DNA from 2 places in the Cellulomonas electrica genome. Region 1 is predicted to be linked to the other one. Evidence: predicted binding sites of a transcription regulator. Region 1 holds the regulator's gene; the other holds the start of a gene.
The links. Region 1 encodes LexA, which represses DNA repair genes until DNA is damaged. Its sites were predicted from a motif close to TCGAACANNTGTTCGA; they were not measured.

Region 1 (15,509 bases):
CGCGGCATGGACATCGGCACGGCGAAGGTGCCGTTCGACGAGCGGCAGGGCGTCCCGCACCACCTTCTCGACGTGCTGGAACCGTCGCAGGACGCCTCGGTGGCGGACTACCAGCGATGGGCGCGCGCGACGCTGGACGAGCTCGCCGGCCGTGGCCGCCGGGCGGTCGCCGTCGGCGGGTCGGGCCTCTACGTCCGGGCCCTGCTGGACCGCCTGGAGTTCCCCGGGACGGACCCCGCGCTCCGGGCGGCGCTCGAGGCGCGTGTCGAGTCAGAGGGTTCCCGAGCGCTGCACGACGAGCTGCGCCGGCTCGACCCGACGGCCGCGGACGCCATCGGCCCGCGCAACGCGAGGCGCATCGTGCGGGCCCTCGAGGTGATCGGGGTGACGGGGCGGCCCTACTCCGCGGCGCTGCCCGACCACGTCGACGAGGTGCCCTCCGTCCGGATCGGTCTGGACTGCGACCGCCCGACCCTCGACGCCCGCGTGGCGGCGCGCGTGCGACGGATGTGGGAGGAGGGCCTCGTCGACGAGGTCGACCGGCTGGTCTCCGGCGGCCTCGGCCGGACCGCGGCTCGTGCGGTGGGCTACGCGCAGGTGATCGCGATGCGGGCGGGTTCGCTCACGGAGCAGGAGGCGTTCGAGTCCACCGTGGCCGCGACGCGTCGGCTGGCGCGCAAGCAGATGGGCTGGTTCGGCCGCGACCCGCGCGTGCACTGGCTCGACGCGCAGGCGCCCGACCTGGTCGACCAGGCGCTCGACGTCGTCGCGCGGGCCGACGCCGGCACGCTCGGACCCCCGCCGGAGCGCCCCGACGGTCGCCGTAGTCTGGGCTCATGACGTCCGTTCCCGCCGCCCAGCGGCTGCACGTGGCCAAGGGGCACGGGACACGCAACGACTTCGTGCTGATCGACGACCGCGACGGGAGTCTCGACCTGACACCCGCGCTGGTGCAGGCGCTGTGCGAGCGACGTGCGGGGATCGGCGGCGACGGTGTGATCCGGCTCGTCGCCTCCCGCCGGTTGGTCGAGGACGCGGCGAGGCTGGCGGTGGACGCGGGTGCCGAGTGGTTCATGGACTACCGCAACGCTGACGGCTCCGTCGCCCAGATGTGCGGCAACGGCGTGCGGGTGCTGGCGGCGCTGGTGCGCAGCCTCGGGCTCTGGGACCCCCGCGACGGCGAGCTGGTGCTCGGCACTCGCGCCGGCGTGCGACGGGTCCGGGAGGTACCGGTCCCGGCGGGGGTCGCCGACGATCGCTGGTACTCGGTCGACATGGGCGTGTGGTCGTTGCCGGGTGGCGCTGGGGCCGTTCAGGCGGGCGGCGACGCGACGGTCGACGTCCCGGGGCTGCCGGTGGCGCGACCGGCCCTCAGCGTGGACATGGGCAACCCGCACACGGTGGTCGTCGTCGCGGACGCCGACGAGCTGGAGGGCGCCGACCTGACCCGCGAACCGACCGTTCGCCCCGTCCCGCCCGAGGGCACCAACACCGAGCTGGTGCTGCCCCTCGGGGAGCGCGCCACCGAGGACGGCGGGACGGTCGGCGCCGTCCGGATGCGCGTCTACGAGCGCGGCGTCGGCGAGACCGCCTCCTGTGGCACGGGGGCGTGCGCGGCGGCGCTCGCGGTGCGCACCTGGGCGGGCGACGGGGCGCCGGACCAGTGGCTGGTGCACGTGCCGGGGGGCACCTTGCGCGTCACGGCCCGGGCCGACGGGCACGTCGAGCTGGCCGGTCCTGCGGTGCTGGTCGCCGACGCGACGGTCGACCTGGCGACGCTGACCTCGTCCTGACGGGTCCGTCAGCGGGCGACGTCGTCGCCCGACCGGGACGCCTCCGCGCGGAGCACCCGGAACCCCTTGGCGCTGCCGGACCGCTCCGTGCGGACGTCCGGCCCGAGCTCCTCCTGCAACCACCGCAGCAGCGGGTCGGCGCCGAGATGGCGGCCGACCACGAGCCAGGCCTCGCCGCCCGGTTCCAGGCGGGTGAGCCACCGCCGGAGCAGCGCGTGGAGCTCCTCCTTGCCGACCCGCACGGGTGGGTTCGACCACACCGTGGCGAACCGCACGTCGGAGGGCACGGCCTCCGGTGTCGCCGCGGTGACGTTCTGCAGGCCGAGCGCCGCCGCGTTCCGCCGCACCAGGTCGAGCGCCCGCTCGTTGACGTCGACGGCCCACACGTGCGCATCGGGGGACTGCAGCGCCAGCGTCAGGGCGAGCGGGCCCCAGCCGCAGCCCAGGTCGAGCAGGTCGCCGGAGGCGGGGGGTGTCGGCACGGAGCGCAGCAGCACCCGGGTGCCCAGGTCGACGTGGTCGGGGGAGAAGACGCCCCCGGCGGTCTGGACCGCGACGGTCCTGCCCGCCAGCTCGACCTCGATCGTCCGCCGCTCGGCGGCCGAGGACGGACGGGCCGTGAAGTAGTGCTCCTGCTCGCCCACGCGCCGACCCTATCGGCGTCCGCCACGCCGCTCGGCCCACGGCGAAATGCCTCGCCGCTCCGCATCGCCCGTGCGACCCTGGAGGGACCGACCTGAGAGGAACCGCGTGAACGACCCCCGGACCACCACCCACGGGACGCCTGAAAGGGCGCGCACCGCGCAGGAGGTGGCCGACGACGTGGTTGCACGCGTGCTCGCCCGGGCGGGCGCCTCGCTGCAGTCCTCCGCGGCGGAGCACACCACCTACGACGGCGACCAGCTGGAGCTGGAGGAACGCACCTCGCTACGACGGGTCGCCGGTCTGTCGACGGAGCTGCAGGACGTCACCGAGGTCGAGTACCGGCAGCTGCGGCTGGAGCGCGTCGTGCTCGTCGGGCTGTGGGGCGAGGGAACGGCGGAGGACGCGGAGAACTCGCTGCGCGAGCTCGCCGCCCTCGCCGAGACGGCCGGTTCGCAGGTGCTCGACGGGCTGCTGCAGCACCGCCGCACGCCGGACCCCGGCACGTACCTCGGCTCCGGCAAGGCGGCCGAGCTGGCGCGCCTCGTGGCGGCGGTCGGTGCGGACACCGTCGTGGTCGACGGCGACCTCGCTCCCTCGCAGCGGCGCTCCCTGGAGGACGTCGTCCGCGTCAAGGTCGTCGACCGGACGGCGCTGATCCTCGACATCTTCGCCCAGCACGCCAAGTCCCGGGAGGGCAAGGCGCAGGTCGAGCTGGCCCAGCTCGAGTACCTGCTGCCGCGGCTGCGCGGCTGGGGCGAGTCGATGTCCCGGCAGGCCGGTGGTCAGGTCGGCGGCGCGGGCGCGGGCATGGGGTCGCGTGGCCCTGGCGAGACAAAGATCGAGCTCGACCGCCGTCGCATCCGCAACCGGATGGCGCGTCTTCGCCGGGAGATCGCCGCGATGCAGCCATCGCGTCAGACCAAGCGGGCGTCGCGCAAGCGGAACGCGGTGCCGTCGGTGGCGATCGCGGGCTACACCAACGCCGGGAAGTCCTCGCTGCTCAACCGGCTCACCGGAGCGGGCGTCCTCGTGGAGAACGCGTTGTTCGCGACGCTGGACCCGACCGTGCGGCGGGCCGAGACCGCGGACGGGCGCGTCTACACGCTGGCGGACACCGTCGGCTTCGTGCGGTCGCTGCCGCACCAGCTGGTCGAGGCGTTCCGGTCGACCCTCGAGGAGGTGGCCGACGCGGACCTGATCCTGCACGTCGTGGACGCGTCGCACCCGGATCCCGAAGGTCAGATCGCCGCGGTGCGGCACGTGTTCGCCGACATCCCGGGGGCGATGGACGTGCCCGAGATCATCGTGCTGAACAAGGCGGACCTCGCGAGCCCCGAGGCGATCGCCCGCCTCCGCTCCCGCGAGGTGCACTCCGTGGTGGTCTCGGCGCACACCGGCGAGGGGATCGCCGAGCTGATGGAGCTGGTCGCGGACCAGCTGCCGCGCCCCGGTGTGCCGGTCGACGTGGTGGTGCCGTACTCGCGCGGGGACCTGGTCAGCCGCGTGCACGAGCACGGCGACATCGATGCGGAGGAGCACACGCCGGACGGCACGTGGCTGCGCGCCCGGGTCGATGCGACGCTCGCCGGTGAGCTGAACGCGGTGGCGGTCCGTCGCGCCTGATGCAGCCCGCCCACGCGGCGGTCGGGCCCGCCCGCGCTCGTCGCGGCACCGGCACGGGTCGACGCGTGCCGCGACTACGCTGACGCGGTGCCAGCCCCCGAGCCCCCCGTTGCGGAGCTGCTCGACCTGGCGGTGACGGCTCTCGGCGGCGCTCGCCGGGACGGTCAGCACGCGATGGCGGAGGCCGTCGCCCAGTCGGTGGACCGTGGCGAGCACCTGCTGGTCCAGGCGGGGACCGGTACGGGCAAGTCGCTCGGCTACCTCGTCCCGGCCGTCCGTCACGCGGTGCTGGCCGACGAGCGCGTGGTCGTGTCCACAGCCACGCTCGCGCTGCAGCGCCAGGTGGTCGCACGGGACCTGCCGCTGGTGGCCGACGCGCTGGCGGACCGGCTGCCCCGCAGACCGACGACGGCGCTGCTCAAGGGCTGGCACAACTACCTGTGCGTGCACAAGGTGGCCGGGGGGTACCCGGAGGACGACACCGCCGTCCTGTTCGATCTCGGCGAGCGTCGCGGCGCGGCCGACCACCCGGCGCCCGACGCCGAGGCCGGCCGCGAGAGCCTCGGTGAGCAGGTGGTGCGGCTGCGGGAGTGGGCGCAGGAGACGGACAGCGGGGACCGGGACGACCTCGTGCCCGGCGTGAGCGACCGGGCGTGGCGGCAGGTGTCCGTCACGTCGCTGGAGTGCCTGGGCTCCACGTGCCCGATGGTCGACGAGTGCTTCCCGGAGCGGGCCCGCGCCGCGGCACGGGCGGCCGACGTCGTGGTGACCAACCACGCGATGCTGGGGATCGCGGCGTCGGGGTCGCCGAACGTGCTGCCGGAGCACCAGGTGCTGATCGTCGACGAGGCGCACGAGCTGACGGACAGGGTGACGGCGCAGGCGACCGACGAGCTGTCGTTGGCGACCGTGGAGCACGCCGCCCGGCTGGCCCGTCGTCATGGCGGCGTCCCGACGACCGACCTGGACGCCGCCGGCCGCGCGCTCGCCGCCACGCTGGTCGAGCTGCCGGAGACACGGTTCGCCGACGGCCTGCCACCGGCCGTGCGTGACGTGGTCGGCTCCGTGCGGGACGCCGCCCGCGCCCTGCTCAGCGCGCTGAAGCCGGACCCGAGCCGCGCGGCGGCGGGCGGCGGCCCGGACGGCGGCGTGAAGATGGCCAGCACCGCGATGCTGTCCCTCTTCGAGGTCGCCGAGCGGATGACGGCCGACCCGGAGGACGCCCGCCGGCAGGTGCTGTGGTGCAGCCGTTCCGAGGATCGTCGCGGCGGCACCCTGGCGCGGCTGCTCGTCGCCCCGCTCGCCGTGCACGGACTCATCCGCACCAACCTGCTGGCCGGTCGCTCGGCCGTCCTGACGTCGGCGACCCTGACGCTCGGCGGCTCGTTCGAGCCGGTCGCCCGGTCGATGGGCCTCACCGGCCCGCCCGAGGCAACGGCCCAGCCCGCCGTCGAGACCGGCGTCCCCCCGGAGCGGTCGTCGAACGGGGACGAGGCCACCCAGCCGTGGCGGGGCCTCGACGTCGGGAGCCCGTTCGACTACGGCAAGCAGGGGATCTGCTACGTGGCGCGGCACCTGCCGCCACCCGGTCGGGAGCCCGCCACAGCGGCTCAGCTGGACGAGATCGAGGCGTTGGTGCGCGCCGCCGGCGGTCGCACGCTCGGCCTGTTCTCGTCCCGCCGGGCCGCACAGGCGGCCGCCGAGGCGATGCGGCAGCGGCTCGACGTCCGGGTGCTGCTGCAGGGCGACGACCAGCTGCCCACGTTGGTCGCGCAGTTCTCGGCCGACGAGTCGACGTGCCTGTTCGGCACCCTGTCGCTGTGGCAGGGCGTCGACGTGCCGGGCGCCACCTGCCGGCTGGTGATCATCGACCGCATCCCGTTCCCGAGGCCGGACGACCCTCTCATGGCGGCTCGCACGGAAGCCGTCGCGGCGGCCGGGGGGAACGGGTTCATGGCGGTGTCCGCGACGCACGCCGGCCTCCTCTTGGCGCAGGGTGCCGGCCGGTTGATCCGGACCGTCGACGACCGGGGTGTGGTGGCGGTCCTGGACCCTCGTCTGGCGACCGCTCGGTACGGCACGTTCCTGACCAGGAGCATGCCGCCGTTCTGGACGACGACCCGGCGTGACGTCGCTCTCTCCGCGCTGCAACGGCTGGCGGCGGCCGACTAGCCTTCCGAGTACCGGGGTGATCCGGTCAGGGCGTGACCAACGTCCTGCTGCCGCCGCCAGGTCGCGGCGCACCGCGAGGAGGAGCCGTGAGCGAGAGCGACGACATCGACGAGGGTGGCCTGCACGGGACCGTCTTCTCTCCCCGCAGGGCCTCGAAGCTGGCGATCGTCGGTGCGGGCGCCGTGGGGTCGACCATGGCCTACGCCGCGCTGATGAGGGGTTCGGCGCGGACCGTGGCGCTGTTCGACATCAACCGCGCGAAGGTCGAGGCCGAGGCGCTGGACCTGTCGCACGGGATCCAGTTCATGTCGATGGCGGAGGTCGTCGGCTCGGACGACATCGGGGTCCTCGCCGACGCCGACGTGGTGATGTTCACGGCCGGCGCCAAGCAGAAGCCCGGCCAGAGCCGCCTCGACCTGGCCGGGGCGACCATCTCACTGGTGCAGAAGGTGCTGCCCAGCATCGTCCGCGTGGCGCCGAACGCCGTCTACGTGATGGTGACCAACCCTGTCGACGTGGTGACCTACGCGGCGCTGAAGATCTCCGGCCTGCCGCCGTCGCAGCTGTTCGGCTCCGGCACCGTGCTCGACTCCTCGCGCCTGCGCTTCCTCATCGCCCAGCACACCGGGGTTGCGGTGCAGAACGTGCACGCCTACGTCGCCGGGGAGCACGGGGACACGGAGATCCCGCTCTGGAGCTCGGCGAGCCTCGGCGCGGTGCCGCTGCTGGACTGGAACGGCTTCGGCGACCGTGGTCCGCTGACCGCCGGCGTCCGGGAGGCGATCGCCCGCGACGTGGTCGAGTCCGCCTACAAGATCATCGAGGGCAAGGGCGCGACGAACTACGCCATCGGGCTCGCCGGCTCGCGCATCATCGAGGCGATCCTCAAGGACGAGCACCGCATCCTGCCGGTCTCGTCCCTGCTCGAGGGCTACCACGGCATCAGCGACGTCTGCCTCTCCGTCCCGGCCGTGGTGGCGGCCGACGGCGTGGGCGAGCGGATGCCGGTGCCGATGTCCAGCGACGAGCTCGCGGGCATGCGACGGTCCGCCGACGCGGTGCGGTCGGTCGCGCGGCAGTTCGGGTTCTAGTCGACGCCTGCGGGCTCGCCGGTCCTGACCGGCGGGCCCGCAGGGCCGTCCTGGCGTGCGCCGATCGCGCTAGAGGCTGCGCAGCACGCTGACCACACGACCGAGCACCGTCGAGTCGTCGCCGGGGATCGGTGCGTACGCGGGATTCTGCGGCATCAGCCAGACGTGACCGTCCGTGCGCTTGAGCGTCTTGACCGTCGCCTCGCCGTCGATCATCGCCGCGACGATCTCGCCGTTCTCCGCCACCGGCTGGCGCCGTACCACCACCCAGTCGCCGTCGCAGATGGCGGCGTCGATCATCGAGTCGCCCCGGACCCGGAGCAGGAAGAGGTCGCCCTCGCCGACCACCTGGCGGGGGAGCGGGAAGACGTCCTCCACCACCTGGTCGGCGAGGATCGGGCCACCGGCCGCGATCCGTCCGACGACGGGCACGTATGCCGGCCCGGGGGTGCGGTCCAGCTCCGGCAGGTCGGGGTCGAGACCGGCCGCCCATTCCGCCGTCCCGATGCGCACCGCACGGGAGTCGTCGGGCTGGACCACCTCGATCGCGCGGGGCCGGTTCGGGTCCCGGCGCAGGTAGCCCTTGCGCTCGAGCACGGTCAGCTGGTGCTTGACCGACGACGGGCTGGTCAGGCCGACCGCCTCGCCGATCTCCCGCATGCTCGGCGGGTAGCCGCGGCCCTCGACGGACTGCTTGATCGTCGCCAGCACCAACCGCTGACGCGGTGTGAGCCCCTCGTCGTCGGGGGCGCCGTCCGGTAGTGCGTGCACCGAGGCGAGGGTCCCGTCCTCGTCCGTCCGCCTGCTGTCCGTCACCGCGCTGTCCTCCCTGTGGCCGGCGGCGTGCCGGACCGTCGCGCCCACCGACCCCGCCGTCCGCGTCCCGCCTGGTCCCAGCGCCGCGCGGGTCGTGTCAGTGGTCGGTGATGGTCTGTCGCCGTGCAGCGAGCGTATGGCCCGCGGCACCCGGACTCAAACACCTGTTCGAGCGTGTCTCGACGGATGTCGGTCGGGTCTGGTAGACATCGTACAGACGTTCGACGAACGGATGTTCGATCCGGTGGTGGCGCCGCGAGGTGCCACCCGCGACGGAGGTGGGCAGCATGAGCGCGATCCTGGTCACGGCACGTCCGGCGGTCGTTCCCGTCCGGGCTGGTGCGGCGGCGCCTCGCGGTGTCGCAGGGACGCGGGAGCGGCACCTCCGGCTGGTGCCGGATGCGACGGCGCCGGCGGACGAGCGGTCGGCTCAGGAGCGGCCGCTGCGGCTGACCCGGCGGGGGCGCGTCGTGGTGGCGGCGCTCTCGCTGCTGCTCGTGGCCGGCGTCGGCGTCCTGGGGAGCAGGGCAGCGGCTGACGGACCCGCCTCCGCTCCGGTGGTCGAGCGGCACGTCGTGACGCCGGGCGAGACGTTGTGGGGCATCGCCGCGTCGGTCGCGCGTCCCGGTCAGGACGTCCGGGACGTGGTGGTCGAGCTGCAGAAGCTGAACGGGATGGGCGACTCGGGCCTGGTGGCGGGCGAGGAGCTGGTGGTTCCCGCCGCCGGCTGACGGCCCTTCGTTCCTTGCGCGGCCCGCAGGCGTCGCTTAGCGTCGCCTGCGACCCCGACGAGTCGGAGGGGTCGTTCGACGGTGCCGCCGACCGCCCCCGGGTGGCGGCACAGGTGAGAGGACCCCTGTGCACTGCCCCTTCTGCCGGAACCCCGACTCGCGCGTCGTGGACTCGCGGACGTCTGACGACGGTGCATCGATCCGTCGTCGACGTCAGTGCCCGCAGTGCGGACGACGGTTCACCACGCTCGAGACCACGAGCCTCGCGGTGGTGAAGCGGTCCGGCGCCACCGAGCCCTTCAGCCGGGAGAAGGTCGTCAACGGCGTCCGCAAGGCCTGTCAGGGTCGGCCGGTCAGCGAGGACGACCTGGCCCTGCTGGCGCAGCGCGTCGAGGAGACGCTCCGCTCGTCCGGCCAGGCCGAGGTCGACGCCTACGAGATCGGGCTGGCGATCCTCGGTCCGCTGCGCGAGCTCGACGAGGTCGCGTACCTCCGGTTCGCCTCCGTGTACCAGGGCTTCGACTCCCTGGAGGACTTCGAGGCGGCGATCACCGTGCTGCGGGCCGCGCACGAGGACCACGACTCCGACGACGTGGCTCCCGACGCGACGGAGGAGCCGGCTGCGAGCCCGGCCGACGGTCGACCGTCGGTCCCGACGCCGCCGGGTCCGCCGTCAGAGGTCGCTCGAGCGTGAACCCCAGAGGTTGATGCCGGCATCGACGGCGTGAGGCTCGACCGCGACGAGCTCGTCCTCGGTCAGCGGCGCGGTCGCCGCACCGGCCAGGTTCTCGTCCAGCTGCTGCGGCGTACGCGCACCCACCAGCACGGTCGTCACCCGTGGGTCGCGCAGCACCCACGCCAGCGCGAGCTGCGGCAGCGTCCGTCCTGAAGCCCGTGCGATCTCGTCCAGCGCGCGCACGTGCCCCAGCGCCTCCTCGGTGAGCCACTCGGGGCGGAGGGGACCGCCCCGTGCAGCGCGGGAGCCCGCCGGTACACCGTGCAGGTAGCGGGTGCTGAGCATCCCCTGCGCGAGCGGCGAGAAGGCCACCATGCCCATCCCGGCGTCACCGACCACGTCCAGCAGCGACCGGCCGTCGCTCCCGGGCCGCTCCACCCACCGGTTCAGCATGGAGTAGGCCGACTGGTGGACCGTGAGCCGGATGCCGAGCTCGTCGGCGACGCGCAGCGCCTCCCGGGTCCGGTCCGCCGAGTACGAGGAGATGCCGACGGCCCGTGCCTTCCCGGCGCGGACCGCACCCGCGAGTGCACCGATCGTCTCCGCCAGCGGCGTCGCGGGGTCGTACCGGTGCGAGTAGAAGACGTCGACGTGGTCGGTCCGCAATGCCCGCAACGAACGGTCGAGGGACGCGCGGAGGTACTTCGCCGAGCCGTGCTCCCCGTACGGTCCTGGCCACGCGCGATAGCCCGCCTTGGTGGTGATCACCAGGTCGTCACGGTGCGCCGCGAGCTCCCGGTCGAGCAGCCGACCCACGGCCTCCTCGGCGGCGAAGGGCGGGGGTCCGTAGTTGTTCGCCAGGTCGAGGTGGAAGACGCCGCGGTCGACGGCGCGCAGCACGAGGGCCCGCTGGGCGTCGAAGGACGTGTCCTGGCCGAAGTTCTGCCACAGCCCGAGAGAGACGGACGGGAGGATCAGACCGGCCGCGCGTCGGGTCGGTACCGGCTCGGGGAAGGCGTGCACGTGGCCGACGCTACGGCAGAGCCGGCGCACCCGAGGTGGCCGGTAAGGGTCTCGCGGCTGTCCGGCTTGCCCGTCGTCACGCCGACGGGCCAGGCTGGCCCCAGGCCGCCCGGATGGGCGGCAGCGGGCGGTGCCCGCACTATGAGGGAGGGCCCATGGCGGACGAGGAGCACGCACCGACGGTGAGCGAGGACGCCAAGGCGAAGTTCCGGGAGGCTCTGGAGCGGAAGAAGTCGGCACAGCACCGGACGACCGACGGCTCGGCGGGCAGCGGTTCCGTCCGCGGGTCCGAGACGTCCGGACCCGTGCAGCGTCGGTTCCAGCGCAAGAGCGGCTCGGCCTGACACGGGGCTGATCGGGGTCTGTTCCGGGATCGACCCGGGCCGGACCGGTCCCGGACCCGGGCAGGGCTCCCAGGTGCACGACCACGGCCGTCGTCGCAGCAGTGCGACGACGGCCGTCGTCGTCCCGACCTCAGGAGAGCAGACGCAGGCGGACGGACTCGGGGCGGTCCCGCAGCGCCGTCACGGCCGCCTCGTCGACCAGGCTCCCGGCGTCCGTCACCACGTAGCCCAGCTCGCCGCGCGTGGCCAGCAGCTGGCCCTCGATGTTGACACCGTGCTCGGCCAGGGTCGCGTTCACCGCGGCGAGCACGCCGGGCACGTTGCGGTGCAGGTACGCCAGGCGGTGCACGTCCGGCGCCTGGTCCAGCGCGAGGTTGGGCACGTTGACCGACAGGGTCGTCGAGCCGGTGGTGAGGTAGTCGCGCACCTTGTGGGCGACGAACTGCCCGATCGCCTCCTGCGCCTCCTCGGTGGAGCCACCGGTGTGCGGGGTGAGGATCACGTTCGGCAGGCCGCGCAGCTCGGACTCGAAGGGGTCGCCGTTGCGCTTCGGCTCGTGCGCGAACACGTCGACCGCCGCCCCGGCGACGTGCCCGGAGGTGATGGCCTCCTGCAGCGCCGGGTAGTCGACGACGAAACCGCGGGACAGGTTGAGGAAGATCGCACCCTCGCGCATCCGGGCGAACTGCTTGGCGCCGAACAGCCCGGCGTTGCCGGACCGACCGTCGACGTGGAGCGTGACCACGTCGGCTGCCTCGAGCAGCTCGTCGAGCGAGTGCATGCGGCGAGCGTTGCCCAGGGCGAGCTTCTCGGCGGTGTCGTAGAACACCACCGACATGCCGAGGTTCTCCGCCAGCACCGACAGCTGCGTGCCGATGTTGCCGTAGCCGACGATGCCCAGCGTCCGGCCGCGCACCTCGTGGGCGCCGCTGGCCGACTTGTTCCACACGCCCGCGTGCATCTGCCGGTCGAAGTCCACCAGCCGCCGGGTGAGCGCGATGATCTCGGAGATCGCCAGCTCCACGACCGACCGGGTGTTGGAGAACGGCGCGTTGAAGGCCGCGATGCCGTGCGACGCGGCGGCGCGAAGGTCGATCTGGTTGGTGCCGATGCAGAACGCGCCGACGGTGAGCAGGTCCGGGGCGTGCTCGAGCGCACGGGCCGACACCTGGGTCTTCGACCGGATCCCGAGCATGTGCACGCCGTCGAGCGCCTCGATCAGCTCGTCCTCGTCGAGCGCGCCGGACCGCGTGACCACCTCGAACCCGGCCTCGGTGAGGATGGTGCGGGCGTGGGGGTGGATGTTCTCCAGCAGCAGGGCCTTCAGCACGACACCATGGTGCGCCCGTCCGCGCCTCGGACGGGCAACGGTCCGCTCCGCGGACGTCCCCGAGGGCCTCAGGCCGGCCGGAGACCGTCCGGCAGGGGGTTCGCGTGCACGACGTGCAGCAGCTGCGTCGGCCGGGTCATCGCGACGTACAGGTCCCCGGCGCTCTCCTGCAGCACCTCGGCCGGCTCGACGAGCACGACCACGTCGAACTCCAGGCCCTTCGTCTGGACCGGGCTGAGCACCACGAGGTCCGCACCGAGGTCCACCGCCGTGCCGTCGTCCGCGCCCGCGACCGGCCGGCCGAGCGCCGCCAGCGCCGCGCGGACGTGCGGCAGGCGGTGGGGGACCGCCACCAGCGCGACCCGACCGGAGCCGGCCGCGTCGGACACGTCGCCGACCGCCTTGAGGGCACGCTGCGCGGCCGCGTCGACGAGCTCGTCGGCAGCCACCCCCTCGATCACCAGGGCGTCCTCGACGTCGCGGGCGGAGGTCAGGGGGCTGACGGGCAGGCCGACCGCGACCGCCATGCGGCCCGCGGCCTCCGCGACGACTGCCGGCGTGCGGTAGTTGACGGTCAGCTCGGCCAGCCGCCACGAGCCGCCGAGCACCGGGTCGAGCATCCCGGACCACGAGCTCGCACCGCCAGGCGACGACGTCTGCGCCACGTCGCCGACCACCGTCATCGACCGGGTCGGCACGCGCCGCAGCAGCGCTCGCCACGCCATCGCCGACAGCTCCTGCGCCTCGTCCACGACGACGTGCCCGTAGGTCCAGGAGCGGTCTGCGGCGGCTCGTTCCGCCGTGGTGAGCGACGGTCCGGTGCCGGCGAACCGGTCCGCGAGCGACTCCGCCGAGACCAGCCCGCCGGCCCCGGTGGACGCGAGCACCTGCCGGGCGTACTCCACCTCCTCCGCACGGCGCCGTGCGGCGTTGCGTGCCTGGGCGCGAGCGGCCTGGTCGTCCTCACCGAGCAGCTCGGCCGCCTCGTCGAGCAGCGGGACGTCGGCGGCCGTCCACGGCGACTCGGCCGGCCGTGCGAGCAGCTGACGCTGCGCGGCGCTCAGCTCCGGTGCGGCCTCGGCCAGCCGGTGCGGCTTGGCGTACAGGTCGGAGACGAGCTTCTCGGCCGTCAGCGGCATCCACGCGAGGTTCAGCGCGATGCGGATCTCCCGCGTCGTCCGCAGCTCCTCCATCAGCTCGGCGCGCTCGTCCGCCGGGACGGGGAAACCCAGCTGGGCGGCGTACTGCTCCGCGAGCCGTCCCAGCATGTCGCGGACGAAGCCGATGCGGGCCTGGTTGTGCGGCCGGTGCTGGCGCTGCGCGCGTGCGATCGCCGAGGCGACGTCCGAGGGCCGCACCTCCACGAGCCTGCCGTCGATCCGGACGCTCACCGGTGCAGCGGGAACGCGCTGGCGCGCGCGGACCGCCCGTGCCACGACGCGGGCCATCACGGCACGGCCCTTCAGCTCCGCCACGTCAGCGGCCTCGGGCGCCACGCCGACGACGCCCGGGTACAGCTCCGACAGCGTGGTGGTGACCACGCCGGTCTCGCCGAGCGCAGGCAGCACCTGGTCGATGTAGCGCAGGAACGTCCTGCTCGGGCCCACGAGCAGCACCCCCGCGCGCTCGAGGAGGCGGCGGTGCGCGTAGAGCAGGTAGGCCGCCCGGTGCAGGGCCACGGCCGTCTTGCCGGTGCCCGGACCGCCCTGCACCACCAGGGTCCCCTGCAGGTCGGCCCGGATGACCGCGTCCTGCTCCGCCTGGATCGTGGCGACGATGTCGCCCATCCGGCCGGTGCGCCGAGCGCCGAGGGCCGCCAGCAGCGCCCCCTCTCCGCTCAGCGTCCCGGCGGTGTCCGACGCGTCCAGCCGGTCCAGGTCGAGCACCTCGTCCTCGACGCCGGTGACGGTGCGACCGGACGTCACCAGGTGACGTCGCTGCACCACCCCCTCGGGATGCGCCGCGGTCGCCCGGTAGAACGCCCGCGCCGCGGGAGCGCGCCAGTCGGTCAGCAGCGGGGTCTGCTCGGCGTCGGTCAGCCCGATGCGTCCGACGTAGCGGCGCTGGCCGTCGTCCAGGTCGAGCCGGCCGAAGGCGAGGCGGTCCTCGACCGCCTCCAGCTGCGCGAGCCGGTCCTCGTACAGGGTGGCGAACGCGTCCCGCTCGCTGCGGTTCTGCGGGGACCCGGACGGGCCGGACCGTCGCACCGCGGCGAGGCGGTCCCGGGTCTGGGCTCGCTGCTGGTCCAGCCGGGCGTACAGCTCGTCGACCACCTGCTGCTCGCCGGCGAGCTCGTCCTGACGTCCTGCCACCTGCTGCGCTCCTGTCCGGCGGCCCGTGGCCGTCGTTCCGGGTCCTGCACGGACGTCGCCCGGAGTTCGATCGAGGGTGTCGATCGGCGCGGGCGGCCGTCCATTATCCGACTCCGGCGTAGGCGCTGCACGCGCGTGTCCGCGCGGTGCGCTGCGCCACCGCCCGCCGCGCGCCGGGCGGTGCCCCGCCGTACGCTTCGCCAGACGGCCGGCCGGAGAGGAGACCTGTGAGGCACACGCCGCCCGCGTCGGACGACGTCACCCGCTTCGGCCCGGTCGGGACGCGGACGGACGGCCCGCTCCGCATCCTCCTGGTGGAGGACGACGACGGGGACGCCCTGCTGGTGCGGGAGCACCTCGCGGACGCCGGCCTGGAGACGCGCCTCACGTGGGTGCGCACCATGGACCAGGCGCTCGAGCGGCTCGACGTGGACTGCGTGCTGCTGGACCTCGGTCTGCCGGACACCGTCGGCCTCGCGGGTCTGGAGCGGCTGCTGTCCCACCAGGCGCCCGCTGTCGTGGTGCTCACAGGACTTGCCGGCGACGGGGTGGGGCTCGCCGCGGTCGCCGCAGGCGCCCAGGACTACCTGGTGAAGGGCGACGTCGACGGCGAGAGCCTCGGTCGTTCGGTGCGCTACGCCGTGCAGCGCCGCCGGCTGGAGGACACCGACAGGGCTCTGTACCGCAGCCTCGTGCGAGGCGCGGAGGCGGCGCGGCTGGAGCGGGCGCTGCTGCCGAGGCCGTCGGTCCAGGACCCGGGCCTCGAGGTGCGCGTCGGGTACCGGGCGGGCCGGGACGGTCTGCTGGGCGGCGACTTCTACGACGTGGTGCAGCGGCCGGACGGCACCGTGCTGGCGATGGTGGGCGACGTCTGCGGTCACGGGCCCGACGAGGCGGCGCTGGGCGCCACCTTGCGCACGGCGTGGCGCACGCTCGTGGTGACCGGCGTCCCG
Region 2 (15,509 bases), 1.6 Mb from region 1:
CAGCGACCGGTAGCCGCCGAGCAGCAACGTCCCGCCGCCACCGATCAGCACCAGCCACCGCCACACCGACAGGTCGGCGTAGGCCGGCGCGAACCGGGCGACCAGGTAGACACCGGCCTTCACCATCGCGGCGGCGTGCAGGTACGCGCTCACGGGCGTCGGCGCGGCCATCGCCGCCGGCAGCCAGAAGTGGAACGGGATCAGCGCCGACTTGGTCGCGGCGCCGACCAGCAGGCACACCACGGCGGCCGTCACCGCCGGCCCGTGCGGTGGGTGCGCCAGCAGCTCGCTCAGCCGGGAGGTGCCGGCGACGTGCTGCAGGATCACCAGGCCCACCAGCATCGTCAGACCGCCTGCCGTGGTGACGACGATCGCCTGCATCGCCGCCCGGCGGCTCGCCTTGCGGCTCTCGGCGTAGTGGCCGATCAGCAGGTAGCTCATCACCGTGGTGAGCTCCCAGAAGACGAACAGCAGCAGCAGGTCGTCGCTGAGCACCAGGCCGAGCATCGAGCCGGCGAAGGCGAGGAACACCCCGGCGAACCGTCCCAGGCCCTGGGCATCGGCCTTGAAGTACGCCCGGCAGTAGACGAGCACGAGCGCCCCGACGCCACCGACGATCAGCGTCATCAACCAGGACAGGGTGTCCAGCCGAAGGTCGAGGTCCAGCCCCAGGGCCGGGATCCAGCCGACCGTCACCTGCGGGGCCGCACCGCCGCGGACGCGCTCCGTCCAGCTCAGGGCCCAGACCGCCGCCGACGCCGGGACCAGGGCCAACACCCAGAACGCCCGACGTCCGAGGCGTCCCACCAGTGCGGGCGCGACGAGGGCTGCGGCCAGGTGGGTGGCCAGCAGCCAGAGCATCGGTCCGCTCCGTCCTGTCGAGGGCGGGGGCTGCGGCCATGGTACCGGGAGGCCCGTGGGGCCCTGGGGAGCCGAACGTGCAGCGGCCGCTCGGAGGCGAGCAGTTACCGTGTCCCGGTGACGCCGCTGCAGGTGACGTGCCTCGTACTGGTCCTCGTCGCGACGGTGGTCGGGGTGGCCGTCTTCGCGTGGGGCGTCGCGCGCATCGTCGCGACCATCCGCGTCGGCCGTCCCCTGCCGGGTCGCTGGCGTCCCGTCGGCCCGCGGCTGGCGACCCTGCTGCGCGAGGTGGTGTTCCACCTGCGGTTCCAGCGGCGGGTGTGGGTCGGCATCGCCCACTGGGCGGTGATGGTCTCGTTCCCCGTCCTGTTCCTCACGCTGGTGTCCGGGTACGGGCAGGTGGTGGACCCGTCGTACTCGCTGCCGGTGATCGGGCACCTGCCGCCGGTCGGGTGGTTGACCGAGGGGATCGCCTGGGCGTCGTTGGTCGGGATCGTCTACCTGATCGCGCTGCGCCAGGTCATCCGGCCACGGCGGGGCGAGGAGGCCGCCGAGCGGAAGGCGTCGCGCTTCTTCGGCTCGTCGCAGGTACAGGCGGTGTTCGTCGAGGCGACCGTGCTGCTGGTGGTCGCCGCGGTGCTGGCGCTGCGCGGGCTGGAGTACGCGCTCGCCGCCCGTACCGGGTCGCCGATCGCGTCCGGATGGCACTTCCCGCTGACGGCCTGGTACGGCTCGGCCTGGGCCGGGGCGGGGACGACGAGCCTGCAGACGGCCGTGACGCTGACCGCGACCGTGAAGATCCTCGGCTCGATGGCCTGGTTCGTGGTGGTCGGCGTGCAGCCGACCATGGGAGTCGCCTGGCACCGGTTCCTCGCGCTGGTGAACGTGTACGCGCGGCGCCGTCCGTCCGGCGGCCCGGCGCTCGGTCCGCTGGCGCCGATGCGTGCGCCCGACGGCTCCCCGCTGGACCTGGCCGCGATCGAGGAGCTTCCCGACGACGCCCGGCTCGGGGTCGGTGCCGTCGAGGACCTGACGTGGAAGGGGCTGCTGGACGTCGCCACGTGCACCGAGTGCGGGCGCTGCCAGGAGCAGTGCCCGGCGTGGGCCACCGGCAAGCCGCTCAGCCCCAAGCTGCTGGTGCTGGCGCTGCGGGACCAGGCGGCGGCGACCGCCCCGTACGTGCGGGCCGCCCGGGCTGCCGGCGCTGCGGGGGCCGATGGCCCCACAGGATCGACCGGCCCCGCTGCCTCGTCGGGCTCGTCGCACGCGTCCCGCGCGTCGCTCGACGACGCCACCCCGGCCGCCCACCGCACCGCGGACGGCCGCTACCCCACCGTCACGGACCCGCACCTCGGCATGGACCTGGTGGGCTCGGGGGTGATCGACCCCGACGTGCTGTGGAGCTGCACCATGTGCGGCGCCTGCGTGCAGCAGTGCCCGGTGGACATCGAGCACGTCGACACCATCGCCGACCTGCGGCGCTACCAGGTGCTGATGGAGTCGGCGTTCCCCGCCGAGCTGACCGGCACCTTCACCAAGCTGGAGCGGCGGGGCAACCCGTGGGGCATGCCGGCGCGCGGCCGGCTCGACTGGGCGAAGGGGCTGCCGTTCGAGGTGCCGGTGGTCGGTGTGGACGTGGGGAGCGCGGCCGACGTCGAGTACCTGTTCTGGGTCGGCTGCGCCGGCGCCTACGAGGAGCGGGCCAAGCGCACGACGAGGGCCGTCGCCGAGCTGCTGCACACCGCCGGGGTGTCGTTCGCGGTGCTCGGCGAGGGCGAGTCGTGCACCGGCGACCCCGCCCGGCGGGCCGGTAACGAGCTGCTGTTCCAGACCCTCGCCGCCCAGAACGTCGAGACCCTCTCCGAGGCGAAGGCGACGAAGGTCGTCGTGACGTGCGCCCACTGCTTCAACACGCTCGCGCGCGAGTACCCGCAGGTCGGCGGCCGGTACGACGTGGTGCACCACACCGAGCTGCTCAACCGCCTGGTCGCGGAGGGCCGCCTGACGCCGGTCGCTGCGCCGGCCGACGAGGCCGGTCGGCGCGTGACCTACCACGACCCGTGCTTCCTCGGCCGGCACAACCAGGTCTACGCACCGCCCCGCGAGCTGATCGCGGCGATCCCGGGCGTGGAGCTGACGGAGATGCCGCGCTCGGGGTCCACCTCGTTCTGCTGCGGCGCCGGCGGCGCCCGGATGTGGATGGAGGAGACGATCGGCACCCGCATCGGCACCGCCCGGGCCGAGGAGGCCGTCGCCACCGGCGCGGACGCGATCGCGACGGCGTGCCCCTACTGCACGGTCATGCTGTCCGACGGCGTCGCCGCGGTCGCCTCGTCCACCGCGTCCACCCCCTCGAGCAGCGACGCAGCCAACGGCACCGCCGACCCGTCGGGCGCACCGGCCGGGGCGAACGGGCACGGATCGGCGGGCCGCCCCGCCACCGTCGGTGTCCCCGAGGTGGCCGACATCGCCGTCCTGCTGCTCGAGCGCATCCGTCCCGCGTCGACCGACTGACCGGCGCCCCGCCCTCCCGGACGCTCTCGCCACCGGTCGGACCAGCTCGCCACCGGACAGGTCCGGGGCGCCGCCCGTCAGGGAGCGACCGGGAGCGCCGCCGCCGTCCGCCCCACGCCACCGATCACCGGCGACGGGCGGAAGCCCTTCGCCACCAGCCAGACACCCAGCGACAGCTCCCAGAAGAAGATCGGCGCCACGCCGACCGCCGACCACACCGATACCTGGCTGTTCACGCCGAGGACCGTCCCGAGCACCGCGGAGATCTGCAGCGGGGCACCGACCAGGCCCAGCACCGGGATCGCGCGCGGCACCAACCCGGAGCGCAGCAGGACGGTGCCGAGCAGCAGGGCGTTGAAGCCGGGCACCAGGCTCGGCCCGAGCAGGAAGGTCCAGTCGCGCACGCCCACCAGGGCCGAGCTCACGGCGACCAGGGTCGCCGGGTCGCCGGCGTGCCCAGCCGCGTACGAGCGGCGGAGCGTGACCACGGTGAACAGGCTGACGACGCCGATGGCGATGATCGCCGCCTCCATCAGCCGCGCGGCGACGAAGCCGAGCGCCGCAGCCTGGTGCTGACGGCGGACCACGGGGAACAGCACCACCGCCGTGCCGATGCACGCGGCGGCGTTGACCAGGTCGAGCAGGCCGCCGGTGAGGACGCGGGCGTCGGCCCCCGTACCGAGCACGTACCGCGGGTCGTGCAGCACCGGCGCAAGCAGCCCGACGGCCGGGATCGACGAGACGAACGTCAGCAGGTAGAGGGCGCCGGCGACGACGGCCGTGCGTCGGTTCGAGTCCATGGCGGGCTCCTTCGGGTGGGTGTAGCTTCGGTGTACGCCGTACACCTGACGCCTCGGACGCTAGGGTGTACGGCGTACGCCTGTCAAGGATCGGAGCCGCCCATGGCCCGCCCGTCGACCGCCGCCACGCGTCCGCGCCTCAACCGAGACCGGGTGCTCACGGGTGCCGTGGCGCTCGCCGACCGGATCGGCATCGAGGCGCTGAGCATGCGCCGGCTGGCCCAGGAGCTCGACGTCGTGCCGATGGCGCTCTACAAGCACGTCGCCAACAAGGAGCAGCTGCTCGACGGCATGATCGAGCTGCTGGTCGCCGAGATCGACCCGCCAGCCACAGGCGTCGACTGGCGCGCGGCGATCCGGTTGCGGGTCCTGTCGGCACGGCGGGTGCTGTTGCGGCACCCGTGGGGCCGCTCCGTGCTCGAGTCGCGCACCTCCCGCACCCCGGCGGTGCTCGGCTACATCGACTCGGTGATCGGCACGTTCCGCACCGGCGGGTTCAGCGCCGAGCTGACGCACCACGTGATGCACGCCCTCGGCAGCCGCATGTGGGGGTTCACGCAGGAGCTGTTCGACGAGCCCGCCGGTCCCGACACGTCCGCTGCCGACGGCGGCCGGGCGGTCGAGGACGCATCGCCGGAGGTCCAGCAGGCGATGCTGCAGGCGCTCGCGGAGCACTTCCCCAACATCGCCGCCACCGTGCTGACCGCCACGCACGACGACGGAACCGTGGTCGCCCGCGGCTGCGACGACCAGGCCGAGTTCGAGTTCGCCCTGGACCTGATGCTCGACGGCTTCGAACGCCTCCGTAGCACTGGCTGGAGCCCGCGCGGCGGCCACTGACGCCCGACGACCTCATGAGCACCACGGCACCACGGCACCAGGCCCCCGGATACGCCGGCACCACGGCACCACGGTGCAGGTCATGGGCCCCCAGGGCCGCCGACCCGCAGGGTGATCGCGTCACGCCCGTGCGGCGTGGTGAACCGGTAGCGACTGAGCCGTCGGCCGCCTGGCGACTCCTCCGCAGGGTCGGGCGGTTGGCGGTGCACGGTGAGATCTCGCCGGTGGACCTGGTGGTGGTGGAACGAGCAGAGCATCACTGCATTTCTCAGGTCCGTCGGACCGCCGTCGCGGTCCCACCACCTCAGATGGTGAAGCTCGCACCACCGCGCCGGCGTACCGCACCCAGGCCATCCGCACCCACCGTCGCGGACGGTCGCCGCACGCCGCTGATGGGCGCTGAACAGGCGCTGCGTACGGCCGAGGTCCAGCGGCACCGAGTCGGCGTCGACGACGAGGCGGGTCACGTGGCAGTCGCACAGCACCCGCCCCACCTCGGAGGCCGGCCACGGGTTCCCGTCCTCGTCGCACACCGGTGGCACGCCGACGAGAGATCGACCCGTCGCCACGGCACTCCCCGCGCTCGGCCCAGCCGGATCCGACCTGCCGCCCGCACCCCGTTCGCCCGCCGCAGCCCGCCCGCCGGCCACACCCCGCGCATCGGCGGCCGCCCGCTCGCGGCCCGGGCCGCACTCGCCGGCCACACTCCGCCCATCGGCGGCACCGTGCTCGCCGGCCACACCCCGTTCACCGACCGATCGGCGACCGCCCGCGCGCAGGGCGCGCCACGTCGACTCGCTCAGGACCAGGCTGACGTGCGGCCTGCCGGCAGGACCCGTCGCAGGGCCGGTGTCGTGGAGCGCCCGGTCTGCCAGCTGGACGAGGGCGTCGGCCCGCCGCTGCTCCGGGGCGCGCTCGTCGTCGAGGCCCGGCCGCGGGCTCACCGCCTCCAGCGCGAGCCGCAACCGGTGACCGGCGACGGAGTCGAGCAGGCCTTTGACATAGGTGCCGCCAGAGGTCTCGGAGAGGTTGAGGTAGCGCGCAGCCTGCTGCTGGTCGTGCGCGCGCTGCCGAGCGGTCGGGTCGAGCTCGGCCTGCCACCGCGTCAGCGCCTTTCCCAGGCCTGCGCCGTCCACCCGGGTGGCCAGTGCCACGATCTCCGCCTGCCCTGCACCGGACCGCGCGAGCTCGGCGACCTGCGGCGATGCCGTGGCGGTGAACCGGGCGATGGCGTCGACATGCGCGGTGGTGATCGCACCCGTGGTCAGCGCGTCGCGCACCTGCGGCATCGTCGTGATCGCATCGGCCTGCCGCACCTGGCCGACCGCCTCCCGAACCCCGGCGTGCGAGGTCCGGGCGCGCCAGGCGGCCAGGTCCCGGTCCCCGTGCAGCGCCCACGTCCCGGCGGCCCGCTCGGCGGCCAACAGCCGCGCCCGCGCGGCGGCCAGCAGGGCGGCCGTGCGGTCCACGTCCCCCAGCGCCGCGCGACGCTCACCGGCCGACCACGACTCCGCGGCGTCGACCGCGGTGAGCAAGACCTGCGCCGCGCGCACCACATCCTCCGTCGGCGCCGCGTCGAGGCGCGCCGCCACGGGGCGGTCGACGACAGCCGCCGTCATGCCGCCATCGCCACAACACCGTTCGAACGCATGTTCGTATGCTATCGGCGAGTACCGACACGCCGTCGGGCTCCTCCACAGACCCCCCGCAGTGGGTGGAGTGCCCACCGACCTCGTGAACCGGACGCCGCGCCGATCAGTGCCCGTCGTGGATGGTGATGGCGTACCCGTCCAGGTCCAGCAGCGTGAAGGTGAGCCCGAACGGGGTCGGCACCGGCGGCTGCACCACCCGCACCCCGGCGGCGACCAGCGAGTCGTGCAGCTGCTGCGCGTCGTCGGCGTGCAGCCACAGCGCCACGCCGACGCCCGGCTGCGGCACGCCGTCCAGGTCGACGCCCGGCAACGGCTCGCGTACCGCGAAGGCGACCGGGCTCGTCGTGAAGACCACCGCGCCCGGGGGCGACGCGGGCGCACGGGTGAGGCCGAGGTGCTCCTCGTAGAAGGCCGCCGCCTTCTCCAGGTCACGCACCTGCAGGGCGATGAAGTCGGGTCCGGTCACTGCCATGGCGCTCACCTGTCGTCCGAGTGGATGTCAGTGTTCTGACATGCGGACCATATGTCAGACTACTGACATGCGTCAAAGGCCGGACGACCTCGCGCACGTCGTCGGGTACGTGCTCAAGCACGCCCAGGCCTCGCTGCGTACGCGGATGGACGACACGCTCCGACCGCTCGGTCTCAGCACTCCGCAGTACGTCTGCATGGAGCTGTTGTCGCGGACACCGGGGATCTCCAGCTCCGACCTGGCCCGGAACGCCTTCGTCACGCGGCAGACGATGAGCACCCTGCTGCGCGGCCTCCAGGACCGCGGCCTGGTCGAGCGCCCGGAGCAGGCCCCGTCCGGCCGCGCCCGGCCCACCGCGCTCTCCCCCGAGGGCGCACGCCTGCTCGCCCAGGCGCAGGCGCGCGCGGACGCGGTGGACGCCCAGATGGTGGCCGGTCTGACGGCGGCGCAGACCCGTGACCTGCTGGGATACCTCGAGAAGTGCATCGACGCGCTCGAGGGTGACGACGCCGGCCGCTAGCCCCGAACCCGCCCGCTACCGGTGCAGGGGCAGCCACTCCAGCACGCGCTGGATCGACTCGTCCCAGAACCCCCACTCGTGCGTCCCGGGCCGCAGCTCCGTCCGCACGGGCACGCCCAGCTCGGCGGCGAGCGCCAGGAAGCGCTCGTTCGACGGGTACAGGAAGTCCTCGGTGCCGCACGCGAGGTAGAGCGGCGGCAGCGCGTCCCGATCGGCGCCGCGCAGCAGCGCCATCAGGTCCACGTCGGCAGGAACGGGCGCGCCGGCCAGCACCTGCGGCACCTCGTCCGCCCACAGCGCCGCCTGGTCGGGGTGCGCCACGTCCAGCGCCCCGGACAGTGACGCAGCGGCACCGAACCGGTCGGGGTGCGTCAGCGCCATCCGGAACGCCCCGTAGCCCCCCATCGACAGGCCGGCGACGAAGGTGTCCTCCGGCCGGTCGGACACCCGGAAGAAGCGCTGCACCATCTCCGGCAGCTCCTGGGTGAGAAAGCTCCAGTACGCGGAGCCGTAGGCCTCGTCCTGGTAGAACGAGCGCCCGGCCCGCGGCATCACGACGGCCAGGCCCAGCTTCGCGACGTACCGCTCGATCGACGTGTGACGCGTCCAGATCGTCTCGTCGTCCGAGAGCCCGTGCAGCAGGTAGAGCACGGGCGGCGGCGCGTCCGACCCGGACCCCGTCACCCCGATCTGCCCGTCCGCCGGCTCCGGGAGCAGCACGGTGATCGCCGTGCTCACCCGCAGGGTCGTCGAGAAGAAGTTGCAGGTGATCCGGGCCATCAGGCGTCTCCTTGGTCGTTCCGGCGGGCTCGCCCGGCGCGTCGTCGGTGCGGCCGCCCCACCCTGCCACGCAGCACGCGCGCGACGCCCGTCGAAGGGTCGACGCCCGGTCCCGGGATGCACGAAGCCCCGGTCCCGCCGTGGGGCGAGTACCGGGGCTCGTCTTTCGTCGGAACCCTGCAGTGGTTCCGGCTGTGGACCCAGGGTCGCATCGCAGGTCCCCTGCGGCCACGTCCATGTGCGTGGCTCGCTCCGCTACCACCTGGCGGAGTCTCATGCTGACAGGCGCCCATCGGGCTCCTGCTGCCAGCCATCCTCTCACAGATCTCACCAGACGGGACGGGTGAGGTATCGGGCCGGCCCGGGACCTGCCGCCACGGGCTGCCGCCGTGCTGTGCACCAGCCACCCGGCCGCGTCAGGCCGACGGCCCGTCCGACCCGGCTACGCGACGCAGCAGCGCGAGCAGCTCGCCACGCTCGGCCTCCGTCAGCCGCTCGAGCCGGCGGCGCATCCCGACGTCCCGCTGCGCCCACACGTCGGCGAGGACCTGGCGCCCGTGGTCGGTCAGCTCGACGAGCGTCGCGCGCCTGTCCGCCGGGTCCGGCACCCGCCGCACCAGCCCGTCGGCCTCGGCCTGGTCGACCTTGCTGGTCATGGACCGCGGGGCGACGTCCATCGCCTGGGCCAGCTCACCGAGTCGCCGCGGCCGGTCGCAGCGGTTGAGCATCCGCAGCAGCCGAACCTGGCCCGGCATGGTGCCGACGGGTCCGTTGCGGTCGGCCGCCTCGCGGCGCAGGGAGTGCATCAGCCCGTGCACCAGCTCGAGCACCTCACCGGCGTCGTCGGCCGGGGCGTGACCGGCGTGGTGGTCCGGGACCCCGGCACCGGGCGCGCCCACAGCGCTCTCCCGCGCGGGAATGTCGCGGCCGTTCGCGGTGCTCATGAGCAGGAGGCTACCGGAACCACACACATTGTGAGGTAACCTCAGCAACGGTCGCCGAGCTACGCCGTACCCGAGCCCTCGACGACCGCAGCCGCACCAGTCCGACCCCGGAGGCGCCCGTGTCCACCCCGTCACCCATGCACGGCGGCCCCATGCTGCGCACCTTCGGCCGCGACCGCTCCGTCACCGACCAGCACCTCGCCCCGGGCACGCTCCGTCGGATCCTCGGCTTCGCCCGCCCCTACCGGGCGCGGCTGACCGTCTTCGTGGTCCTGCTGGCGGTCGACGCCGGCGTCGGCGCCGCGACCCCGCTGCTGCTCAAGCACCTGATCGACGACGGCATCGCCAAGGGCCGCGCCAACGTGGTGATCGGCATCGCGGGAGCCGTCGCGCTGCTGGCCGTCGCCTCGGCCGCCCTGTCCGTCGCCGAGCGCTGGCTGTCCGCGACCGTCGGCGAGGGCCTGATCCTCGACCTGCGCACCGCGGTGTTCGACCACGTCCAGCGCATGCCGCTGGCGTTCTTCTCCCGCGCCAAGACCGGTGCGCTGGTGCAGCGGCTCAACGGCGACGTGCTCGGCGCGCAGCAGGCGTTCACCTCCACCCTGCAGAACGTCGTCGCCAACGCCCTCACGGTCGCGTTCGTGCTGGGCGCCATGCTGTCGATGTCCTGGCAGCTCACCCTGCTGTCCCTGGTCCTGCTGCCGGCGTTCGTGTTCCCGGCCCGTTGGTTCGGCCGCAAGATCTCGGCGATCACGCGCGAGAGCTACGAGCTCAACGCCGAGGCGTCGCAGACGATGACCGAGCGGTTCAACGTGGCCGGCGCGCACCTGGTGAAGGTGTTCGGCGACCCGGACCGCGAGTCCGCGGCGTACGCGGCGCAGGCCGGACGGGTACGGGACATCGGCGTGCGGCAGGCGCTGTACGCGACGTGGTTCCGGGTCGGGCTCACCACCGTGGCGTCGGTCGCCGTGGCGATCATCTACGGCTACGGCGGCGTACTGGCCGTGCGGCAGCAGCTGACCGTCGGCGTGGTGGTGGCCCTGGCGTCGTACCTCACCCGGCTGTACGGGCCGCTGACCGCCATGTCGAACGTGCAGGTGGACGTGATGACGGCCCTGGTCAGCTTCGAGCGGGTGCTCGAGGTGCTGGACCTGACGCCGACGGTCGCCGAGAAGCCGGATGCGGTGGACCTGCGGGCGGCCGTCGCGGCGCGCGGCGCCGAGGTGCGCCTCGACCACGTGCGGTTCCGGTACCCGTCCGCCGACGAGGTGTCCCTGGCGTCGCTCGAGTCGGTCGCCCAGCTGCGGCACGACCCGGTGGCCGACACCCTGCACGACGTCTCGTTCACCGTCCCGGCCGGGTCGATGGTCGCGCTGGTCGGCCCGTCCGGCGCCGGCAAGACGACGATCTCCCAGCTGGTCACCCGGATGTACGACCCGACGGAGGGTTCGGTGTCCGTCGCCGGCCTCGACCTGCCGGACGTCACCGCCGCGTCGCTGCGTGCGACGGTCGGTGTGGTCAGCCAGGAGGCGCACCTGTTCCACGACACGATCGCGGGCAACCTGCGGTTCGTCCGGCCCGACGCGTCCGACGACGACATCGAGGCTGCCCTGCGCCAGGCGCAGGTCTGGGACCTGGTGCACTCCCTGCCCGAGGGCATCGACACGGTGGTCGGCGACCGCGGGTACCGGCTGTCCGGCGGCGAGCGGCAGCGGCTGGCGATCGCGCGCCTGCTGCTCAAGGCGCCCGACGTGGTGGTGCTCGACGAGGCGACCGCCCACCTCGACTCCGAGTCGGAGGCCGCCGTGCAGGCGGCGCTGGACGCGGCGCTCGTCGGGCGCACGTCTCTGGTGATCGCCCACCGGCTGTCCACCATCCGCGCGGCGGACCTGATCGTGGTGCTCGACGAGGGCCGCGTGGTGCAGTCCGGAACGCACGACGAGCTCATCGCCGCCGGCGGCCTGTACGCCGACCTCTACCGCACGCAGTTCGCCCCGGCGGCGGCGGCCTGAGTCGGCACAGCCAGGGTCGGAGGGACCCAGGCCCGCCGAACGAAGCGGCTCGCGGCCGCACTCGATCGTCGCGAGCCGCCGGGCTCAGCGGAAGCGGCCGAGGTGGATGCCCGCCAGGGCCAGCGCCGCGAGCGACTCCCCGTCGCGGATCTCCCCCGCCGCTGCCATGGCCAGCGCCTGCCCGAACGGCACCAGCCGGACGATGCTGATCCCCTCCTCGGCCTGGTGCGCGGCCGCCGACCCCGGGAGCCGCGTCAGACCCTGCGCCACGAACACGTGCCCGGGCGCGTCCGCCACCCCGTTCAGCGACTCGACCGCCCCGACGTACATCCACCGCTCCGCGGCGAGCCCGGTCTCCTCCGCCAGCTCCCGCTGCGCGGCGACCAGCGGCTGCTGACCGTCCGAGCCGCCCGCCGGCACCTCCACCGACCCTGGCCCGGTGGTGTACCGGTGCTGGGTGATCAGCACCACCTCGTCGTCGTCGGTGACGGCCACCACGAACACCGCCGGCTGCCGCACCTCGACCACGCCGTACACGCCGGGCTTCCCGTCCGGGTGCTGGACGGCGTCCTCGCGCACCCGGATCCACCGGTTCTCGTAGACCACCCGCGACCCCGTGGTCCGCCAGCCCCGGTCAGCCGCCGCCTCGTCATCCGCCGTCACGTCGCCGCCCGTGGCCGTGCGGTCGTCCCTCGTCACGTCGCCCGTCGTCACCCGCCGAGCCTAGGCGGGCCACCCGCACCGCCCTACGCTGACGCCAACCCGCCCGGGAAGGGAGCAGCATGCAGATCCCCCGACCCACCGATGCCGACAAGGACCGGTTCCGCGCGCTGCTCGAGGGGCTGCCGGAGGCGGAGGTCAAGCCGATGTTCGGGAACCTCGGGGCGTTCGTGCACGGCAACATGTTCGCCGGGCTGCTCGGCAGCGACGTCGGCGTGCGCCTGCCGGACCCGGCCAGCCAGGCGGAGCTCACGGCCCTCGAGGGCACGGGTCCGTTCGGTCCGGCCGAGCGGCCGATGGGCGGCTACACGTCGCTCCCGGCCGCGTGGGACGACGAGCGTGCGGCGGACTGGGTACGGCGTGCGTACGACGAGGTCGCCGTCCTCCCACCGAAGGCGCCGAAGCCCCGCAAGCCTGCCCGGGCCCCGAGGGCGTCCTAGCCCCGCGCGGCAGCGTCGGCCGCATTGCGACCGGAGCCGCAGCACCGGCCGCGGGACCGGCGGACGGATCCCCGGCGCGGAACGCCTCGGAGCTGGGGTCGGAGAATCGGTGGTCAGAACCGCGGGTCGCGCGAGGTGCCGACCAGGCGGGCCGCGCTGCCCAGCACCAGCGCGTCCTCCATCACGGCGGCCTTCCAGTCGGGGCGCAGGCCGTCGGGGCCCTCCTCGTCGGCCCAGCGCCGCCACTCCCGCCCGGCGATCGACCCGACGAACGCCCCCGCGCCCCCGGCGACCAGCGCCAGGACGTGCGAGCCGACCCGCCGCCGCTCCAGCACCGACAGCGCGAGCGCACCGAGCGCACCGGCCGCCGTGCGGCCGTACAGCACGGGTCCGTCCGTGCGGGACGGCGTGCTGGGCAGCTTGTCCCCCACCAGCTCACCGACCACCGCAGCACGGGCCAGCAGCCGCAGCAGCGCGGCCCCCAGGCCGGTGCGGCCGCGTGTGCCCACCATCACCGGCACCGCGAACGCCGTCGAGGTCCTCCCCCCGACCGCCAGACCGAGCACCGTCGACCGCACCAGGGTTCCCATGCCCCTGTGTCTAGTCGCTGCCGCCCCGCCTGGCATCCCCTGACGACCCGATCGGCCGTCGCGCGCACGCCGTCAGAGGTCGGCGGGGTCCACCAGGAAGTCGGCCTCGTCGGCCACCTCGCCGCCCACCGCCTCGTGGAGCGCCTTGGCGATCGCCTGGATGCGCGGCGACGTGCGCCCCCGGGCGACCCGATGCTCCAGCGACGGCCGCTCGGCCTCGAGCTCGGTGACGTCGGCCGGTTCCCAGTGCACGCGGTAGGCCACGACGCCGTTGGCCGCCCACGGCAGGCTGCGCAGCAGCGGCGGCACCTCCTGCCGCTCGCTGACCTCGACCACCAGGATGCCGTCCACACCGAGGTCCGCCTCGACGCCGAACGCCTCGGCGGCCGGTGGGTGCGCCATCATCCACCGGTCGTACGCGTCCGCCTCGGCGGACAGCCGTGCCCGCTCGGCGGCGTCCTGCACCCCGAACGGTCCCAGCGCCGCACGTACCGCCGCATCGTCCGGGTGCGGCGGCCCCGACCAGGGCTGATGCACCCGCTCACCGGACCGGTGGGCGCGCGGCAGCACCCGGCGCACCACCGCCACCGCCTCGTCCGGCTCGAGCCAGCGGTCGGTCAGGACGGTCAGGTCGATCGCCTGGTCGACGTCCGGTGTCAGCACCACGCCGGAGTCGGCGACCCGCACCGCACCCTGCAGCCGCCGGGCGGTGGCGACCAGCCAGACGAGCGCCCGCTCCTCGTCCCGCACCGGCACACCCTTGGGGAACGCCCGCTTCAGGCCGTCGCGATCGCCACCCGGCCACGGCGGCTCGCCGCGCTCCGCCGGGCAGTCGAGGGACCACACCGTGCGCGTGGTGGCGGGCAGCCGGAGCGCCATCGCGTCCTCGGGGGTGACCGAGTACGGGCCGACCAACCGGGACATGCGGCCCAGCCGAAGGGCGTGGGCCGGCTGGGCGCCGGCGGGCACCGCCCGGATGCCGAATGCGGCGGTGACGGCGGGCCGCAGCCCCGTCCGGACCGCGCCGGTGTCGGTCGGCTCCTCCCAGCGCGCGGCGGTGAAGCGGCTCTGGGCCAGCACCTCCACCTCGTCGGTGCCCACCCCGGCCGGCAGCGCGAGCAGGTGGCGGGCCCGCACCTGCGGGTCCTGGGTGTCGAGCGGGGGCAGCTGCTCGTCGCTCATGCGGTCACCCGCTCCGTCACACCGGCGTGCGGTGGAAGTTCAGCCACGACCGCGAGGCGGTCGGCCCGCGCTGACCCTGGTACCGGGAGCCGGCCGCCGTCGAGCCGTACGGGCGCTCCGCCGCCGAGGACAGCCGGAAGAAGCACAGCTGGCCGACCTTCATGCCGGGCCACAGCTTGATCGGCAGCGTCGCCACGTTGGACAGCTCGAGCGTGACGTGACCGCTGAAGCCGGGGTCGACGAACCCGGCGGTGGAGTGCGTCAGCAGCCCGAGCCGGCCCAGCGACGACTTGCCCTCGAGCCGCGCCGCCACGTCGTCGGGCAGGCTGACCTGCTCGAACGTCGAGCCGAGCACGAACTCGCCGGGGTGCAGCACGAACGGCTCGTTCGGCGCCACCTCGACCAGCCGCGTCAGCTCGGGCTGCTCCTCGGCGGGGTCGATCACGGCGTACTTGTGGTTGTCGAACAGCCGGAACCACTTGTCGAGCCGCACGTCCACGCTCGACGGCTGCACCATCGCAGGGTCGAACGGGTCGAGCACCACGCGGCCGGAGGCGAGCTCGGTCCGGATGTCACGGTCGGAGAGCAGCACGGGGACACGGTAGCCGTCGGACCCCGGCGGCTCCTGAGCCTTCCGGCCACCGGCGGACGCGCAACGAGCTGGGCACCTCGACGCGAGATGAGCACGTGGAGGTGCCCATCTCGCCTGGATGTGCCCAGCTCGGCACCTCATGGGCGCCCCGCCAGGGGGTTCGCCACCCCGGCACCGGAGGCACTATCGTCTGCCGCGAGAGCGTGGGAGCGCTCTCGCACACGCACTCAGCCCACACTTGCGACCACGTTCCCCGGCGCCAGGTGGCCGCGGCGACCGCACAGCAGCGGACCCGCGGCACACGCGCCGGCACCACGAGAGGCACCGGCATGCGCTACGGCCACTTCGACGACGACGCACGCGAGTACGTCATCACCACCCCGCGCACGCCGTACCCGTGGATCAACTACCTCGGCTCCGAGCGCTTCTTCTCGCTGATCTCGCACCAGGCCGGCGGCTACTCCTTCTACCGGGACGCCAAGATGCGGCGCCTCACCCGGTACCGCTACAACAACGTCCCCGCCGACGCGGGCGGTCGGTACCTGTACGTCAACGACGGCGGCGACGTGTGGACGCCGTCGTGGATGCCG

Region 2: QMF98_RS00925 (HNH endonuclease signature motif containing protein) is a predicted target of LexA. The motif match lies at 6,657-6,672, and genes of this name have one in related genera.

The regions. Positions count from the first base shown of each region.
Region 1 is NZ_AP026442.1:2,234,645-2,250,153, reverse strand. Features, by position in the region: gene miaA (tRNA (adenosine(37)-N6)-dimethylallyltransferase MiaA) at 1-840, shown strand, start outside; gene dapF (diaminopimelate epimerase) at 837-1,793, shown strand; gene QMF98_RS10375 (class I SAM-dependent methyltransferase) at 1,802-2,437, opposite strand; gene hflX (GTPase HflX) at 2,484-4,061, shown strand; gene QMF98_RS10365 (ATP-dependent DNA helicase) at 4,149-6,233, shown strand; gene QMF98_RS10360 (L-lactate dehydrogenase) at 6,320-7,324, shown strand; gene lexA (transcriptional repressor LexA) at 7,394-8,140, opposite strand; gene QMF98_RS10350 (LysM peptidoglycan-binding domain-containing protein) at 8,428-8,871, shown strand; gene nrdR (transcriptional regulator NrdR) at 8,999-9,565, shown strand; gene QMF98_RS10340 (aldo/keto reductase) at 9,545-10,570, opposite strand; gene QMF98_RS10335 (DUF5302 domain-containing protein) at 10,726-10,914, shown strand; gene serA (phosphoglycerate dehydrogenase) at 11,045-12,244, opposite strand; gene QMF98_RS10325 (HelD family protein) at 12,313-14,556, opposite strand; gene QMF98_RS10320 (PP2C family protein-serine/threonine phosphatase) at 14,784-15,509, shown strand, end outside.
Region 2 is NZ_AP026442.1:199,944-215,452, reverse strand. Features, by position in the region: gene QMF98_RS00945 (Na+/H+ antiporter subunit A) at 1-861, opposite strand, end outside; gene QMF98_RS00940 ((Fe-S)-binding protein) at 979-3,375, shown strand; gene QMF98_RS00935 (DUF4386 domain-containing protein) at 3,453-4,175, opposite strand; gene QMF98_RS00930 (TetR/AcrR family transcriptional regulator C-terminal domain-containing protein) at 4,278-5,015, shown strand; gene QMF98_RS00925 (HNH endonuclease signature motif containing protein) at 5,096-6,634, opposite strand; gene QMF98_RS00920 (VOC family protein) at 6,771-7,139, opposite strand; gene QMF98_RS00915 (MarR family winged helix-turn-helix transcriptional regulator) at 7,207-7,659, shown strand; gene QMF98_RS00910 (alpha/beta hydrolase) at 7,675-8,439, opposite strand; gene QMF98_RS00905 (MarR family winged helix-turn-helix transcriptional regulator) at 8,856-9,383, opposite strand; gene QMF98_RS00900 (ABC transporter ATP-binding protein) at 9,536-11,395, shown strand; gene QMF98_RS00895 (NUDIX domain-containing protein) at 11,480-12,058, opposite strand; gene QMF98_RS00890 (TfoX/Sxy family protein) at 12,178-12,555, shown strand; gene QMF98_RS00885 (hypothetical protein) at 12,669-13,145, opposite strand; gene QMF98_RS00880 (hypothetical protein) at 13,218-14,327, opposite strand; gene dcd (dCTP deaminase) at 14,344-14,919, opposite strand; gene QMF98_RS00870 (glycoside hydrolase family 94 protein) at 15,249-15,509, shown strand, end outside.